One region of the Isoptericola jiangsuensis genome, then DNA from elsewhere that is predicted to be linked to it. Evidence: predicted binding sites of a transcription regulator. Region 1 holds the regulator's gene; the other holds the start of a gene.

Region 1 (7,718 bases):
CGCACGGTCCCCAGGATCCGCGTCCACGCCCGACCCACGTCCTGCGGCGTCGTCGCGGGCCAGCCCAGCTCGCGCAGGATCCCCCGCTTCCACTCCGTGCCGCGCTCGATGGTGGGCCACGACGTCAGGCCCACCCGTGCGGGCTTCACGGCCTGCCACACGTCGACGTACGGGTGACCCAGCACCAGCACCGTGCCGGCGTCGACGGTGCGCAGGGCGTCGTCGGTGATGCGCTGCTCCTTGGAGCCCCGCACGAGGTGGTCCACCAGCACCCCGACGCGGCGGTCCGGCGTCGGCGCGAACTCGGCGAGCGCCTCGGCGAGGTGGTCGACGCCGTCGAGCATCTCCACGACGACGCCCTCGACCCGCAGGTCGTCGCCCCACACCTTCTCCACGAGCTCGGCGTCGTGCTTGCCCTCCACCCAGATGCGCGAGCCGCGGGCGACGCGGGCGCGCGCACCGTGCACGGCCACGGACCCGGACGCGGTGCGGGCCGGCGGGGCGGGGGCCCGGGAGGTGACGGGGGCGGTGAGCTCGACCGGCTGCCCGTCGACCCAGAACCCCGGGCCGAGGGGGAAGGAGCGGGTGCGTCCGCGGCGGTCCTCCAGCACGACGAGGTGCACGCCCCCGGACTTCTCGACCCGGACGACGGCACCCACCCAGCCGGTCTGGACCTCCTCCACGACGAGACCTGCCTCCGCGGCGCGTGGCTGCGAGGTCGGGCGGCGACGGTGGTGCGCCGACCCGGAGGGGCCGGAGCCGGACGCGGGGGACAGGACGTCGGAGCCGTAGCGGTCGTGCACGGCCGCGAGCCTACGGAGCCGTGCCCACGCCGCGGGGCCGACACGCTGTCCGCCGGCGAGGTCGTTCCCGGGACGGTGGGCGGGCACCCGGGGGTGCCGCTCACGACCGTGGGTCCGACCCCGCCGACCGCGCGGTCCGGACCGTCAGGCCGGGCGGGGGCCGGCGCGGTGGGCCGGCCGGTGCAGCAGAGCGGTGAGGGACCGCAGGGCGGGGTGGCGCGCGGGCCGGGTGGGACGCCCGTGCCGCCCGGCGCCGACCGCCTGCTCCTCCGCGCGCTCGCGGGCGACCCGGCGGTGCTCGGCCCGCTGCTCGACCTCGGCGAGCTGCTGACGGTAGAGGACGTCGTACAGGTCGGGGTGCATCGTGGCCTCCTGGTCCGGTGGGCCGTCGCGGCCCGTGACACCACCAGGTTCGTCCTCTGAGGTACCCGGGCGGATCGGCCGGTCGACCGGTCCTGCGTGCCCGGCGGGCCCGGCGCCCGCGGCCCAGGTACCTCAGACGACCGCCCGCCCGGCGGACGTCCTAGGACGACGACGCGGTGCGGGCCCGGACCGCCGCCTCGGTCCGGCTCGCCACGCCGAGCTTGCGCAGGATCGCCGAGACGTGGACGGAGGCCGTCTTGCGCGAGATGAAGAGGCGCTCGGCCACCTGGCCGTTCGTCAGCCCCTGCGCCACCAGGTCGAGCACCTGCCGCTCCCGCTCGGTGAGCCCCGCGAGGCCGTCGGCCGCGGCGGGGGACGCGCCGCGCGGGCGGCGGGCGGCGAGCCCGGCGTCGTCCAGCAGCGCCGCGGCCCGCGCGGAGACCAGCCCGGCGCCGATCACGTCCGCGGCCTCCACGGCGGCCGTGAGCAGGCCGCGCGCGCCCGGCCGGTCCTCGGCGTCGAGGTGCGCCTGACCGTCGCGCAGCAGCGCGTACGGGCGCCAGTGCGCCGGGGCGCCGTCGTCGGGCCCCGACGCCGCGACGGCCGACCACGGGGCCTCGCCCAGCTCGGCGGCGAACAGCGTCGCCCAGAGCTCGTGGGTGGGCCACGCCGTGGCGGCGAGCGTCTCCCGGAAGGGGGCGTCGTCGACGGTGCGGCCCTGCGCGCGGGCCTGCGCGAGCGCGCGGGCGGCGACCACCAGCAGGGCGAGGGCGTACGCACCGGTGAGGCGGCCGGGCTCCAGCACCGGCCTGACCAGGTCCAGCGCCTCGTCGACGTCGCCGCGCTCCAGGGCGAGCTCGGCGAGGGTGGTCCGCACCCGGGACCGGACCTGCATCTCGATGCGGTCGTGGCGCATCCACGGCGTGCGGTACCGCCGGCCCATCGCCTGCGCGGCCTCGACGTCACCGCGCCACAGCGTGAGCCACGTCCAGCGCTCGGTGAGGTAGACGGCGAACTGGCTGGGCGCCACGAGCGGCACCGACCGCTCGTACCAGGCGGCGGCCTCGTCCCAGCGGCCGAGCCCGATGAGGGCCTCGGCGACGTTCCCCTCGAGCATCGCGCGGATGCCCCATCCGGCGCCGCGCTCGCGGGCGCCGTCCGCGCCGTCCGCCGCCAGGGCCCGCGCCTGCTCGAACTCGCCGAGCTTGAGGTGCTGGTCCGACATGTTGGTGTGGAACCGGCTCATCGCGTCCCAGTCGTCGCCCGCGAGGCGCCGCGACTCCTCCAGGTCGGCCACGCCGTCGAGGTCGCCGCCGTCCACGCGGGCGACGCCGCGCGTGTTGAACAGCACCGCCTCCAGGGCGCGGTCGCCCGCGGCCCGGGCCGCGACGAGCCCGCGGTCGGAGGCGTCGACCGCGGTCACGTGGTCCCCGTCGAGCATGGCCGTGCGCGCCTTGAGCCGCAGCAGGGGGCCGACGGTGCCCAGGGCGTCCGGCGGGGCCGTCGCGAGAGCCTCGTCCAGCAGCGCCCGCCCGGACTCGTCACCGGTGCGCAGCATGTGGACCGCGACCTGGCCGAGCGTGCTGGCCCGCCCGGCCGCGTCGTCGGCCGGCCACTCGGCGAGCGCCTGCCGGGTCAGCGCCAGCGCCCGGTCGAGCCGGCTCGCGGAGTGCTGGGCCTCCGCGACGGCGAGCAGGAGCTCGTGGTGCGTGGTGCCGGTGACCTGCTCGGCGCCCGGCACGAGGTCCCACAGCTCCAGCGCCCGCTCGCCGAGCGCCACCGCCGTCGACGACGCGGCGTCGTGCCCGGCGGCGGCCTGGCCCGCGACCGCCGCGGCGAGCGCCCGGTCGGGCAGGTGCGCGTGCCACCAGTGGTCCGCGATCTCCGCGAGGCGCGGCACCGTCGCGGGCAGCGCCGCCAGCGCCTGCGCGTACGCGGTGTGCAGGCGCCGCCGCTCGGAGGGCAGCAGCTCGTCGGCGACCGCCTCCTGCAGGAGGGCGTGCCGGAACCGGTAGCCGTCCGCCTCGACGACCAGCACCACGGCGTCCACGGCCTCGCGCACGGCGGGCTCCGCCGCGGCCAGCGTGTCCTCGCCGAGGACCGTGGCGAGCAGGTCGAGGGGCGCGCGCTGCCCGGCCGCGGCCACCGCGCGGCACAGCTCCTGCGCGCCCGCGGACAGCTGGGAGTAGCGGACCAGCAGCACGTCGCGCAACGACAGCGGCAGGTCCGCGCCGAGGCAGCAGGCCAGCTCCTCGACGTAGAACGGGACCCCGCCCGACCGCTCCACCAGCTCCGCCAGCGCCACGCCGTCGGCACCCGCCTGCGGGTCGACGGCCCGCGCGAGGGCCGCGACGCCGTCCGCGTCGAGCGGACCGACCTCGAGCCGCGCCGCCAGCCGGGCCCGGTCGAGCTCCGCGAGCGTGGTGCGCAGCGGGTGGCGCCGTCCCACGTCGTCGCTGCGGTACGTCGCCAGGACGGCCAGCGAGGTGCCGTGCGCCGCCCGGGCGAGCCGGTCCAGGACGCTGCGGGCCGCGTCGTCGGACCAGTGGAGGTCCTCCAGCACGACGACGACGGGCCGCTCGGCCGCGAGGGTCGCCAGGAGGTCGGCCAGCACCTCGGGGCCGCGGCCGCTCGCCACGCCCGGGCGCTGCGCGACCAGGCCCGGCAGGACGGCGCCGAGCGCGTCCGCGGCGGGGCCCGCGGCCGCGAGCACGTCGGCCGCGCCCAGGGCGTCGACGAGGTCGCGCACCACCCCGGACAGTCCGGCGTACGGGACAGGGCCCGAGCCGGAGTCCGCGCACTGCCCGCGCGCGACCAGCACGTCCGGGCCGAGGCCGCCCAGCACCTCCGCGACGAGCCGTGTCTTGCCGATCCCGGCCTCGCCGGACACGACGACCGTCCCGCCGTCCCCCCGCCGCGCGTCGTCCACGGTGCGGCGCAGCGCCGCCAGCTCGTCGTCGCGGCCGACCAGCGGTGCGGGGTCCGGTGCCATACCGCCATCGTGCCAGGCGGGACCGCCCGCCGGTGCCGACCACGACGCCCGCGCCGTGGTCGCGGACGCCCCGACGACCGTCACGCCGTGCGGCGGGCGGCGGGCCGCAGCGCGGCGAGCAGCCGCGTCAGGCGGGGTCCGGCGACGGCGGCGCGGACCGGGCCGCTCGGCGCGGCGGCGAGGCGCTCGCGGGCCAGCCGCACCTGCTCGGCGCGGCGCACGAGCTCGGCCTCGCGCAGGCGGTGGTCGGTCAGGTGCTCCCAGCGGTCCATGTCAGGTCTCCTCGGCCCGGGCGGTGGCGGACCGGTCGGCCCGCCGGACCCCAGCCTCGTGCGGTGAGGTAGCGCGGGGGATCGGGCAGGTCACCGGTTCTCGGGCGCCGTGCCGCGCCGGACCGGCGCCTGAGGTACCTCAGGTGACGACGACCTCCACCGGGAGGACGCGAGGGACGCGTAGGATGGCACTCAGCGATGGAGAGTGCTAAGTCCGGTGCGCTCGACAGGCGAACGACGAGGGGAGGCCGTCCGGTGAGCGAGGAACGCAGGCTCGAGGTGCTGCGCGCCATCGTCGAGGACTACGTCACGACGCGGGAACCCGTGGGTTCGCGCATGCTCACCGAGCGGCACCGGCTCGGCGTCTCGCCCGCCACGATCCGCAACGACATGGCGGCGCTGGAGGAGGCGGGCTACATCGCCCAGCCCCACACGTCCGCCGGGCGCGTGCCCACGGACGCCGGGTACCGCCTGTTCGTCGACCGGCTGGCCGAGGTGCGGCCCCTCAACGTGCCGCAGAAGCGCGCCATCGAGACGTTCCTGTCCGAGGCAGTGGACCTCGACGACGTCCTGTCCCGCGCCGGGCGGCTCATCGCCCAGCTCACCGGCCAGGTCGCCGTCGTGCAGTACCCGTCGCTGCGGCGGTCGGGCCTGCGTCACCTCGAGCTGGTCCCCGTCGCGGCCGGCCGCATCCTCGTCGTCGTCATCACGGACACGGGTCGCGTGGAGCAGCGCTTCTGCGAGCTCCCCGTCGGCCCCGACGGCGCGGGCGTCGGACCCGGTCTCGACGAGGCCGGGCTCGGCGAGCTGCGCGCCCGGTTCAACGCCGCGGCCGCGGGCAAGCGCCTCGCGGACCTGCCGGCGGCGTTCGACGCGCTCGTGCGGGCCACCGGGCCCGAGCTGGGCGGCGTCGCGCGGGCCGTCGCGGACCTCGTCGTCGACACGCTCGAGACCGAGACCGAGGAACGGGTCGTGCTCGCGGGCACCGCGAACCTGGCCCGCTCCGGCACGACCTTCGAGCTCGGGCTGCGGCCCGTGCTGGAGGCGCTCGAGGAGCAGGTCGTGCTGCTGGGCCTGCTCACCGAGATGTCCGGCGACGGCGTCGAGGTCCGCATCGGCCACGAGAACCGGCTCGACGGGCTGGCGGAGGCCAGCGTCGTCGCGGCCGGGTACGGCAGCGAGGGCGACACCGTCGCCACGCTCGGCTCCATCGGCCCGACCCGCATGGACTACCCCGCCACCATGGCGTCGGTGCGTGCCGTGGCCCGCTACCTCTCCCGCGTCCTGCCGGGCTGACCCGGCACGTCCCTGACCACACCTCGCACGTCACCGAAGAGAGACCTGTGACCGACTACTACGAGATCCTCGGCGTCGAGCGCGACGCCACGCCCGAACAGATCAAGAAGGCCTACCGCAGGCTCGCCCGCGAGCTCCACCCGGACGTCGCGGGTGCCGAGGGCGAGGAACGCTTCAAGGACGTCGCGCGCGCCTACGAGGTGCTGTCCAACCGCGAGAAGCGCGAGCAGTACGACATGGGCGTCGACCCCACCGCCCCCGGCGGCGGGGCGGGCGGCGGCTTCGGCCAGGGCTTCGGCTTCCAGGACATCTTCGAGACGTTCTTCGGCGGCGGCGGCCAGCCGTCCGGCCCCGTGCCGCGCGCGCGCCGCGGCCAGGACGCCCTGGTGCGCATGGACATCGACCTCACCGAGGCGACGTTCGGGGCCAAGCGCGAGCTCCAGGTCGACACGGCCGTCGTGTGCGGCACGTGCAGCGGCAAGGGCTGCCGGCCCGGCACCGACCTGCGCACCTGCGTGGCCTGCCACGGCCGCGGCAACGTGCAGCGCGTCGCCCGGTCGTTCCTCGGCCAGGTCATGACGACGGCGCCCTGCGACGTCTGCAAGGGCTTCGGCACGATCATCCCCGAGCCGTGCGCCGAGTGCTCCGGCGAGGGCCGCGTGCGCTCGCGCCGCACCCTCACCGTCAACGTCCCGGCGGGCGTCGACACCGGCACCCGGATCAAGCTGACCTCGCAGGGCGAGGTCGGCCCCGGCGGCGGCCCCGCGGGCGACCTGTACGTCGAGATCCGCGAGAAGCCGCACGAGGTGTTCGTCCGCCGCGGCGACGACCTGCACTGCACCCTGCCGGTCCCGATGACGGCGGCCGCGCTCGGCACCGTGCTCGAGCTCGACACGCTCGACGGCGCCCAGGAGATCGACCTGCGCCCCGGCACGCAGCCCGGCCAGGTCGTCACCCTCAAGGGGCTCGGCGTGGGCCACCTGCACGGCAACGGCCGCGGCGACCTCAACGTGTACGTCGAGGTGCAGGTCCCGACCAGCCTCGACGACGAGCAGGCCGAGGCGCTGCGCACGCTCGCCCGCCTGCGCGGCGAGGAGCGGCCGGAGCCGCGGCTCGCCGCCGCCCACCCGGGCGTGTTCTCCCGCCTGCGGGACAAGTTCAGCGGTCGCTGACGTGAGCGCGCCGGTGTTCCTCGCCGACGACGGCACCCTCGCGGGTGTCGTCGTCGGCGACCTGTACGCCCTCGGCGGTGCCGAGGGACGCCACGCGAGCGTCGTGCAGCGCCGCGACGTGGGTGAGCGCGTCGACGTCGTCGACGGCGCGGGCACGCGTCTGCGCGGCGTCGTCGCGGCCGTCGAGCCGGGCGAGGTGCGGCTGCGGGTCGCCGACGTGGTCGTCGAGCCCGCCCCCGAGGTCGTCCTCACGCTCGTCCAGGCGCTCGCCAAGGGCGACCGGGACCACCAGGCGGTCGAGGCCGCCGTCGAGGTCGGCGTCGACGCCGTCGTGCCGTGGCAGGCCGACCGCTCGGTCGTCGTGTGGCGCGGCCCGCGCGCCGAGAAGTCCCGCGCGCGCTGGGACGCCCTGGTGCGGGCCGCCGTCAAGCAGTCCCGGCGCGCCTGGCTGCCGCCCGTCGCCGAGCACCTGACCACCCCGCGCCTCGCCGCCCGCACGGCCGACGTCGTCGCCGCCGGGGGCGCCGTCGTCGTCCTGCACGAGGAGGCCACGACGCCGCTGGCGGAGGTCGTCCTGCCCGCCCCCGCGCCGGCCGGGTCCGCGGCGCCCGAGCTGCTCGTCGTCGTCGGGCCCGAGGGCGGCATCTCCGCCGCCGAGCTCGACGCGCTGGTCGCCGCCGGCGCCGTGGCCGCCCGTCTCGGCCCGCACGTGCTGCGGACCTCCAGCGCCGGTCCCGTCGCCGCGGCAATCCTGTGCGACCGGCTGGGCCGGTGGCGGTAGCGTGGAGCGCATGAGCGACAACGGCACCGACTGCCTGTT
Region 2 (7,718 bases), 880 kb from region 1:
GCCGTGCGGCGTGGATCAGAAGTCCATGCCGCCCATGCCACCGGTCGGGTCGCCACCGGCCGCGGCGGGCTCCGGCTTGTCGGCGACGACGGCCTCGGTGGTGAGGAACAGCGCGGCGATCGACGCGGCGTTCTGCAGCGCGGAGCGCGTGACCTTCACCGGGTCGTTGACGCCCGCGGCGAGCAGGTCCTCGTACACGCCGGTCGCGGCGTTGAGGCCGTGACCCGGGGTGAGGGAGCGGACCTTCTCCGCCACGACGCCGCCCTCGAGACCGGCGTTGATCGCGATCTGCTTGAGCGGGGCCGAGATCGCCGCGTTGACGATCTGCGCACCGGTCGCCTCGTCGCCCTCGAGCTCGAGCTTCTCGAACGCGGCGGCACCGGCCTGGATGAGGGCGACGCCACCACCGGCGACGATGCCCTCCTCGACGGCGGCCTTGGCGTTGCGCACGGCGTCCTCGATGCGGTGCTTGCGCTCCTTGAGCTCCACCTCGGTGGCGGCGCCGGCCTTGATGACGGCCACGCCGCCGGCCAGCTTCGCGAGACGCTCCTGGAGCTTCTCACGGTCGTAGTCAGAGTCCGACTTCTCGATCTCGCCACGGATCTGGTTGACGCGACCCGCGATGAGGTCGGCGTCGCCGGAGCCCTCGACGATGGTGGTCTCGTCCTTGGTGACGACGACCTTGCGCGCCTGGCCGAGCTCCTCGAGCGTCGCGTTCTCCAGCTTGAGGCCGACGGTCTCGGTGATGACCTGGCCGCCGGTGAGGATCGCGATGTCCTGCAGCATGGCCTTGCGACGGTCGCCGAAGCCCGGGGCCTTGACGGCGACGGACTTGAAGGTGCCGCGGATCTTGTTCAGCACGAGGGTCGCGAGGGCCTCACCCTCGACGTCCTCGGCGATGATGAGGAGCGAGCGGCCCGACTTCATGACCTGGTCGAGGACGGGGAGCAGGTCCTTGACGTTCGAGATCTTCGACTCGACGATCAGGACGTACGGGTCCTCGAGGACGGCCTCCTGGCGCTCCGCGTCCGTCTCGAAGTAGCGGGCGAGGAAGCCCTTGTCGAAGCGCATGCCCTCGGTGAGCTCGAGCTCCAGGCCGAAGGAGTTGGACTCCTCGACCGTGATGACGCCCTCCTTGCCGACCTTGTCGAGCGCCTCGGCGATGAGCTCGCCGATGGCGGGGTCGCCGGCGGAGATCGCGGCGGTGGCGGCGATCTGCTCCTTGCTCTCGACCTCGACGGCCGCGTTGAGCAGCTGCTCGGTCACGGCCTCGACGGCCTTCTCGATGCCGCGCTTGACGGCGATCGGGTTGGCGCCGGCGGCGACGACACGCAGGCCCTCCTTGACGAGCGCCTGGGCGAGCACGGTGGCGGTGGTGGTGCCGTCACCCGCGACGTCGTCCGTCTTCTTGGCGACCTCCTTGACGAGCTCGGCACCGATCTTCTCGAACGGGTCCTCGAGCTCGATCTCCTTGGCGATGGAGACACCGTCGTTGGTGATCGTGGGGGCGCCCCACTTCTTGTCGAGGACGACGTTGCGACCCTTGGGGCCGAGCGTGACCTTGACGGTGTCGGCGAGCTGGTTGAGCCCGCGCTCCATGCTCCGACGAGCTTCCTCGTCGAACGCGATGATCTTGGCCATGGGGACTGATCCTCCGCTGTGGCGTGTCGATGGTCGGCCGGTGCCCGCGACGGACGACCCTTCGCGTGCGTTCATGTCACGCGCGCGGACGGGCCTCACCGTTCGACCGAGGTTGTTTCACCCTGCGGCTGTCACTCGACTGCCGAGAGTGCTAACCCATTATTGGCACTCTCACCTCGAGAGTGCAAGACGTTCGCCGAGGGCATGACGAAGGCCGGCACCCGCCCGCGGGGGCGTGGGTGCCGGCCTTCGTGGAGGCTGCCTCAGCTCAGAGGGGCCGGACCTGCTCGGCCTGCGGACCCTTCTGACCCTGACCGACCTCGAACTCGACCTGCTGTCCCTCGTCGAGCGAGCGGTACCCGTCGGTCTGGATCGAGCTGTAGTGCACGAACAGGTCCTGCCCGCCCGAGGCCGGGGTGATGAAGCCGTACCCCTTCTCCGCGTTGAACCACTTGACGGTTCCCTGGGCCATGTCCTTCTCCTCGTCGTCCTGTGCCGCCGGGCAGGTGCCCCGCGGTGAGAAGGAGACTAGTGGCGCGCGTCATGGGTGGGAAGCACCCGTGCCGGGAATGTCGCGTGTGCGCAACGGCCGCCTCTGACCTGCGGGATCACGTCCCCCGGGAGCCCGCCGACGCCCTTCGGCCGGCGGCAGGCCGGGGAGACGGTCAGCCGACCGGCTGCTTGAGGATCACCCAGACGGCGTCGGTCGGGTGGCTGGTGACGTCGTCGGACTCCTGCACGTTCGCCGCGTCGACGCCGAGCGCCTCGGCGACAGCCGTCGCGGTGTCGGCGCGGTCCGCGCCGTACAGGACGGTGCTGTCGGAGTAGACACCCGCGAGGGTGTCGTCCGCGTTCGCGACCCCGACGTCGGAGAACCCCGCGCCGGTGAGCAGGGACTGACCGGCACCCGCCTGGCCGTCACCGGCGCCGTCGTTGTAGACCACGACGCGCGCGGCGAGGTTCGCGGCGGACGCGTCGCCGGGCATGGAGGCGGCCTCCTCGGTCTCCTCCTCGGCGGGCTCCTCCGAGGTCTCGTCGGTCGAGCCCTCCTCACCCTCGGCGCTCTCGCCCTCGGCGGGCTCCTCGCTCGTCTCGCCGTCGGGCTGGGCGGACTGCTCGGAGGCGACGGGCGGGTTGGTGGTGTCGCCGTCGTCGTTCGACAGGTAGGAGACGATCCCGACGGCGAGGCCGGCGAAGACGACCGCGACCAGCAGGAACGGCCAGACCGAGGACCACCCGCTGCGCGGTTCCCGGTGGACGCCGACCGGCGCACCTTCCGGGCCGCGGACGTCGAACTCGTCGGGCGGGTACGGGTACTGGCTCTTGGTCACGCGGCACAGGGTAGCGGCTCCACCCTGGAGAACGGTCAACCGCCGGCGAGAACCGCGCCAGGGGCTGGTCAGCCGGGCGTGTCGGTGCGGCGTGCCGTGCGGGCGCGCTGCCGGGTGGCGCGCATGCGCCGCAGGCGCTTGACCAGCATCGGGTCGTGCTCGAGCGCGCCGGGGGTGTCGATGAGGGCGTTGAGCACCTGGTAGTAGCGCGTGGCCGACATGTCGAAGAGCTCACGGACGGCCTGCTCCTTGGAGCCGGCGTACTTCCACCACTGCTTCTCGAACGCGAGGATCTCCCGGTCGCGGTCGGTCAGACCGGCGGCCTCGGTCGTCGGTTCCGCCGCGGCGGGCGCCTCGACCTCCTGGACCAGCATCTCGCTCATAGCGCCCCAGTATGGGGCACGACGGGCACGATCCGACGGTGCGCGGCCCGTGTTTCGCGTCCTCGCGCCTCGCTCCGTCGGGCCGGGCGGCACGGCGACGGCTCGGCGGCGGCACGGGCCGACGGGGCTGTGCCGTGTCGGGCGGCCCGGGTAGGTTCGACGTCGTGGAGACGACGACGCCCGCCGCCCCGGCGGACCCCGCACCGACCGCGCCCGACGGCGCCCCCGACGGCGCGCGCCCGCCCCTGGACCGGATCATGGCGCCGGACTGGGCGCGCGCGCTGGCGGACGTGGAGCCGCAGATCCACGCGATGGGCGACTTCCTGCGCGCGGAGGTCGCGGCCGGACGCACGTACCTGCCGGCGCCGGGCGACGTCTTCGCGGCGTTCCGGCGGCCGCTGGCGGACGTGCGGGTGCTCGTCGTCGGGCAGGACCCGTACCCGACACCGGGGCACCCGATGGGGCTGTCGTTCTCCGTCCAGCCGGACGTCCGTCCGGTGCCGAAGTCGTTGGCGAACATCTGGACGGAGCTCGCGGACGACGTCGGTGCGCCGACGCCGTCGTCGGGCGACCTGCGTCCGTGGGCGGACCAGGGGGTGATGCTGCTCAACCGGGTGCTCACCGTCGCGCCCGGCGCGTCGGCGTCGCACCGCGGCAAGGGCTGGGAGTCCGTCACGGAGGCGGCGATCAAGGCGCTGGTGGCACGGGGTGGCCCGCTGGTCGCGATCCTGTGGGGTCGGGACGCGGCGTCGCTGAAGCCCTGGCTCGGTGACGTGCCGTGGGTCGAGTCGGCGCACCCGAGCCCGCTGTCCGCCTACCGGGGGTTCTTCGGCTCGAAGCCCTTCTCGCGCGTCAACGCGCTCCTCGCCGAGCAGGGGTCCGGACCCGTCGACTGGTCGCTGCCCTGAGCAACAGTGGGCGGGGCAGAGTGCAGAATGTCAGGGTGACCGCAGCATCATCCACCCCCCGCTGGACCCGCTACGTCGCGATCGGCGACTCGTTCTCCGAGGGCCTGTGGGACCCGTACCCGCACGCCGACGGCACCCCCGCCCCGATCGGCACCGAGTCCGACGCCGTGCAGCGCGGCTGGACGGACCGGCTCGCCGACTCCCTCGCCGCACGCACCGAGGACCTGGAGTACGCGAACCTCGCGATCCGGGGCCGCAAGATGCGGCAGATCATCGCCGAGCAGCTCCCGGTCGCCCTGGAGATGGAGCCGGACCTCGTCTCCCTGGTCGGCGGCGGCAACGACATCCTGCGCCCCCAGGCCGACATCGACGCGATCTCGGCCGACCTCGAGGACGCCGTGGCCCGGATCCGCGCCACCGGCGCGGACGTGCTCATGGGCACCGGCTTCAAGGCCGGCGGGGCGTTGAAGGCGACCAACGGGCGCGTCGGCCGGTACAACGCCAACGTGTGGTCGATCGCCCGCCGGCAGGGCGCGTTCGTCCTCGACACGTGGGGCATGCGCTCCCTGTTCGACCTGCGCCTGTGGTCCGACGACCGCATCCACCTCACCGACGAGGGCCACCGGCGGATCGCGCAGGCCGCGCTCGTCGGCCTCGGCCTGGAGCCGGACGACGCCACCTTCGACGAGCCCTTGCCCGCCGCTGCGGCCCTGGCGCTGCGCGAGCGCGCCCGCGCCTCGACGCAGTGGACCCGCGTGCACGTCGTGCCGTGGGTGCAGCGCCGGCTGCGCGGCACGTCGTCCGGCGACGGCCGGACCCCGAAGTGGCCCGCCGCCGAGGCGTGGCCGCCCTCGCAGCGCTGACCCGACGTCGTCGGCACGTCCACGCACGCCGCCCACCGGCGGACGCGCACAGGGACGCCGAAGGGCGGGCCGCAGGAGTTCCTGCGACCCGCCCTTCGTGCGTGCTGGAGCCGCCTGTCGGGTTCGAACCGACGACCTTCCGTTTACAAGACGGGAGCTCTACCAGCTGAGCTAAGGCGGCGGGGCGGGATCATCCTACCGAGGGTGGTCCCGCGCCCCGGGGCGGGTGGTGCGCCCGCGGTCCGGGGACCGCGGGCTCACCGCCGCGCGTGGTGCGTCACTCGTCCGCGGGCTCCTCGGAGGCCGAGGGCTCGGGGGACGCCTCGGCCGTCGCGCCGGACTGCACGGCCGCGAGGAGGGCGCCCGGGGTGCCCCACTGCTCGAAGCGGGTGCCCTCGACCAGCACGGTCGGGGTGCCGAAGGTGCCGCCGGAGTTGACCAGCGACTCGTCGGAGGTGGCGTCGTTCGTCAGCGAGTACGTGTACTGCCCGAACGTGGAACGCGCCGTGCCGTCGGCGATGGCGTCGGCGACGTCCGCCGGGACGCCCGCGCCCTCGGCGATCGCCGCGAGCTCCTCGTTGTCGAGGCCGGGCGAGTTCTCCTCCGGCTGGTTCGCGAAGAGCGCGTTGTGGAAGGCGAAGAACTGCTCGGGGGCGCGGTCGGCCACCCAGTAGGCGGCGGACGCGGCGCGCGTCGAGTAGTCGGTGCCGCGGGAGAGGCGGTCGAGGATCGCGACCGGGGTGACGACGACCGTCGCCTCGCCGTCGGCGAGCATGGCCTCGATGTCGGCCGCGTTGGTGTCCTCGAACTGGCCGCACACGGGGCACATGTAGTCGAGGTAGACGTCGATGACGGGAGCGCCGTCGTTCTCGGTGCCGGCCACGAGGTCGGAGCCCAGCGAGATGCCGGCGCCCTCGACCGCGGTCGACGGCACGGAGGTGACCTCAGCCAGCGGGATGTCGTCGACAGTGGACTTGCTCGCCTCGTTCCACAGGATGAACCCGGCGACGACGACGAGCGCGATGATCGCGGCGCCGAGGGCGCTGAAGACGACGACGCGGCTGCGCTTGTCGCGCTTGGCCTGGGCCTGCTGGCGGGCGAGGGCTTCGGCGCGCGCCGCCTCGCGGCGCTCGGCCTTGCTCTGGTTGGACATCTGCGTGACGGCCCTTCGGGTCGGTGGTACGAAGCGGATCCGGCGGTCAGCCTACCGTCGGGTCGCCCGTCGACCTGAGCGCGGGCAGGTGCTGCTGCCCGCACCGACACCGTGGTCGCGCGCGACGCGCGACAGGCTAGGAACGTCCCCTGTGAGGAACCTGGGAGTCAGAAGAACGACGGGGGGCCGTCCATCGGCCACCAGTGGATCTCGTGCGGCTCGGTGAAGATCGCGCCCATGAGCAGCCACGCCCCGACCAGGCACACCAGCACGACGACGGCCGCCCCCACCAGGCCCGGTGCGAGGTTGTTGAGGATGCGGCGCGCGCCGTCCCGCGCCGTGCGGCCCGCCGGCCCGAACCACGTGCACAGCACCGCCAGCACCATCGACACGGCGAGCACGGCGGCGAACACCGTCGGCTCGTTGCGCCCGCCGACCGAGCGGGACTCGACGTCCCCCAGGGGCGCCACGATCCAGTTGCCGTCGCCGAACAGCCAGTAGCCGCCCATCATCGCGAGCAGGCCCACGCAGCCGCCCACCAGCGCCGCCGGGATGATCCCCAGCGCCCCGACCACCGCGTGGTACGGGAACAGCAGCACCGCCACCCAGCCGTCCGACCGGCGCACCCCGTGCAGCTCGCGCCGCTCGTGGAACCGCTGCCCGGACGTCCCCACGATCCGGCAGAGCACCGTCACGCCGCAGAACACGCCGAACGCGACCAGCGGGTAGACGGCGGCGAGCACGACGAACGGCAGCCCGAGCGCCAGCACGGTGCCCCAGCGCCGCCGGTGCGCGGGCGCGACGTACGGTCCCGCCGGGACCTGCGGGACCTCGTCCGCGGGCGGTGGCGACTCCTCGGTGATCTCGTCGTAGGTGCGGTACCGGGCCGCGCCCACCGGCACCGACGTCGTGCCGCCGTCCTGCGCCTGCGCGCGGTCCCGCTCCAGCGCCGTCATCACCGCGGTCTCGTCGGCCGCGGCCACGGGCACCGACGGCGGGGGCGGCACCGGCGCGGTGCGCTCGGCCGCGGTCGGGTCGGGCACCACCCCGACCACCTGGGTCGCCCCGGCGTCGACCGGGCTGGCGACGTCCGCCGTCGTGTCCGGGCCGGACGCGTCCGCACCCGACGCCGCCGCCGCACCGGCCACCGCGGCCGTCGCCGCACCCGCCGCCACGACGATCCGCTGCGTGGCCTGCGGGTCCACGGACGCACCCGCGTCGTCGACGTCGGCGTCCGCCAGGTCGCGGCTGATCGCCCGCACCACCTCGGTCGGGCCCCACCGCCGGGCCGGGTCGGCCTGGAGGGCGCCCGCGAGCGCCTGCGCCGTCCGCGCGGGCACGCCGACGAGGTCCGCGCGACCCTCGCGGGAGCGGCGCAGCACGAGGTCGGTGGGACGCACCCCGAACGGGGAGCGGCCGGTCGCGGCGAACGCGAGCAG

Evidence for each region. The regulator HrcA, encoded in region 1, represses chaperone genes, less so after heat shock. The targets are predictions, from matches to a motif close to TTNGCACTCGNNNNNNNCGAGTGCNAA.
Region 2: groL (chaperonin GroEL) is a predicted target of HrcA. The motif match lies at 1,770-1,796, and genes of this name have one in related genera.

What each region holds. Positions count from the first base shown of each region.
Region 1 covers NZ_PDJJ01000001.1:2,532,217-2,539,934, reverse strand. The annotation lists gene ATJ88_RS11660 (DUF3097 domain-containing protein) at 1-803, opposite strand, end outside; gene ATJ88_RS11655 (hypothetical protein) at 948-1,166, opposite strand; gene ATJ88_RS11650 (ATP-binding protein) at 1,327-4,158, opposite strand; gene ATJ88_RS11645 (hypothetical protein) at 4,239-4,430, opposite strand; gene hrcA (heat-inducible transcriptional repressor HrcA) at 4,686-5,726, shown strand; gene dnaJ (molecular chaperone DnaJ) at 5,774-6,898, shown strand; gene ATJ88_RS11630 (16S rRNA (uracil(1498)-N(3))-methyltransferase) at 6,900-7,679, shown strand; gene ATJ88_RS11625 (HIT domain-containing protein) at 7,690-7,718, shown strand, end outside.
Region 2 covers NZ_PDJJ01000001.1:3,415,190-3,422,907, forward strand. The annotation lists gene groL (chaperonin GroEL) at 16-1,641, opposite strand; gene ATJ88_RS15345 (cold-shock protein) at 1,910-2,113, opposite strand; gene ATJ88_RS15350 (LytR C-terminal domain-containing protein) at 2,307-2,972, opposite strand; gene ATJ88_RS15355 (DUF3263 domain-containing protein) at 3,041-3,346, opposite strand; gene ATJ88_RS15360 (uracil-DNA glycosylase) at 3,613-4,263, shown strand; gene ATJ88_RS15365 (SGNH/GDSL hydrolase family protein) at 4,299-5,126, shown strand; tRNA gene ATJ88_RS15370 (tRNA-Thr) at 5,232-5,307, opposite strand; gene ATJ88_RS15375 (DsbA family protein) at 5,404-6,279, opposite strand; gene ATJ88_RS15380 (protein kinase domain-containing protein) at 6,447-7,718, opposite strand, start outside.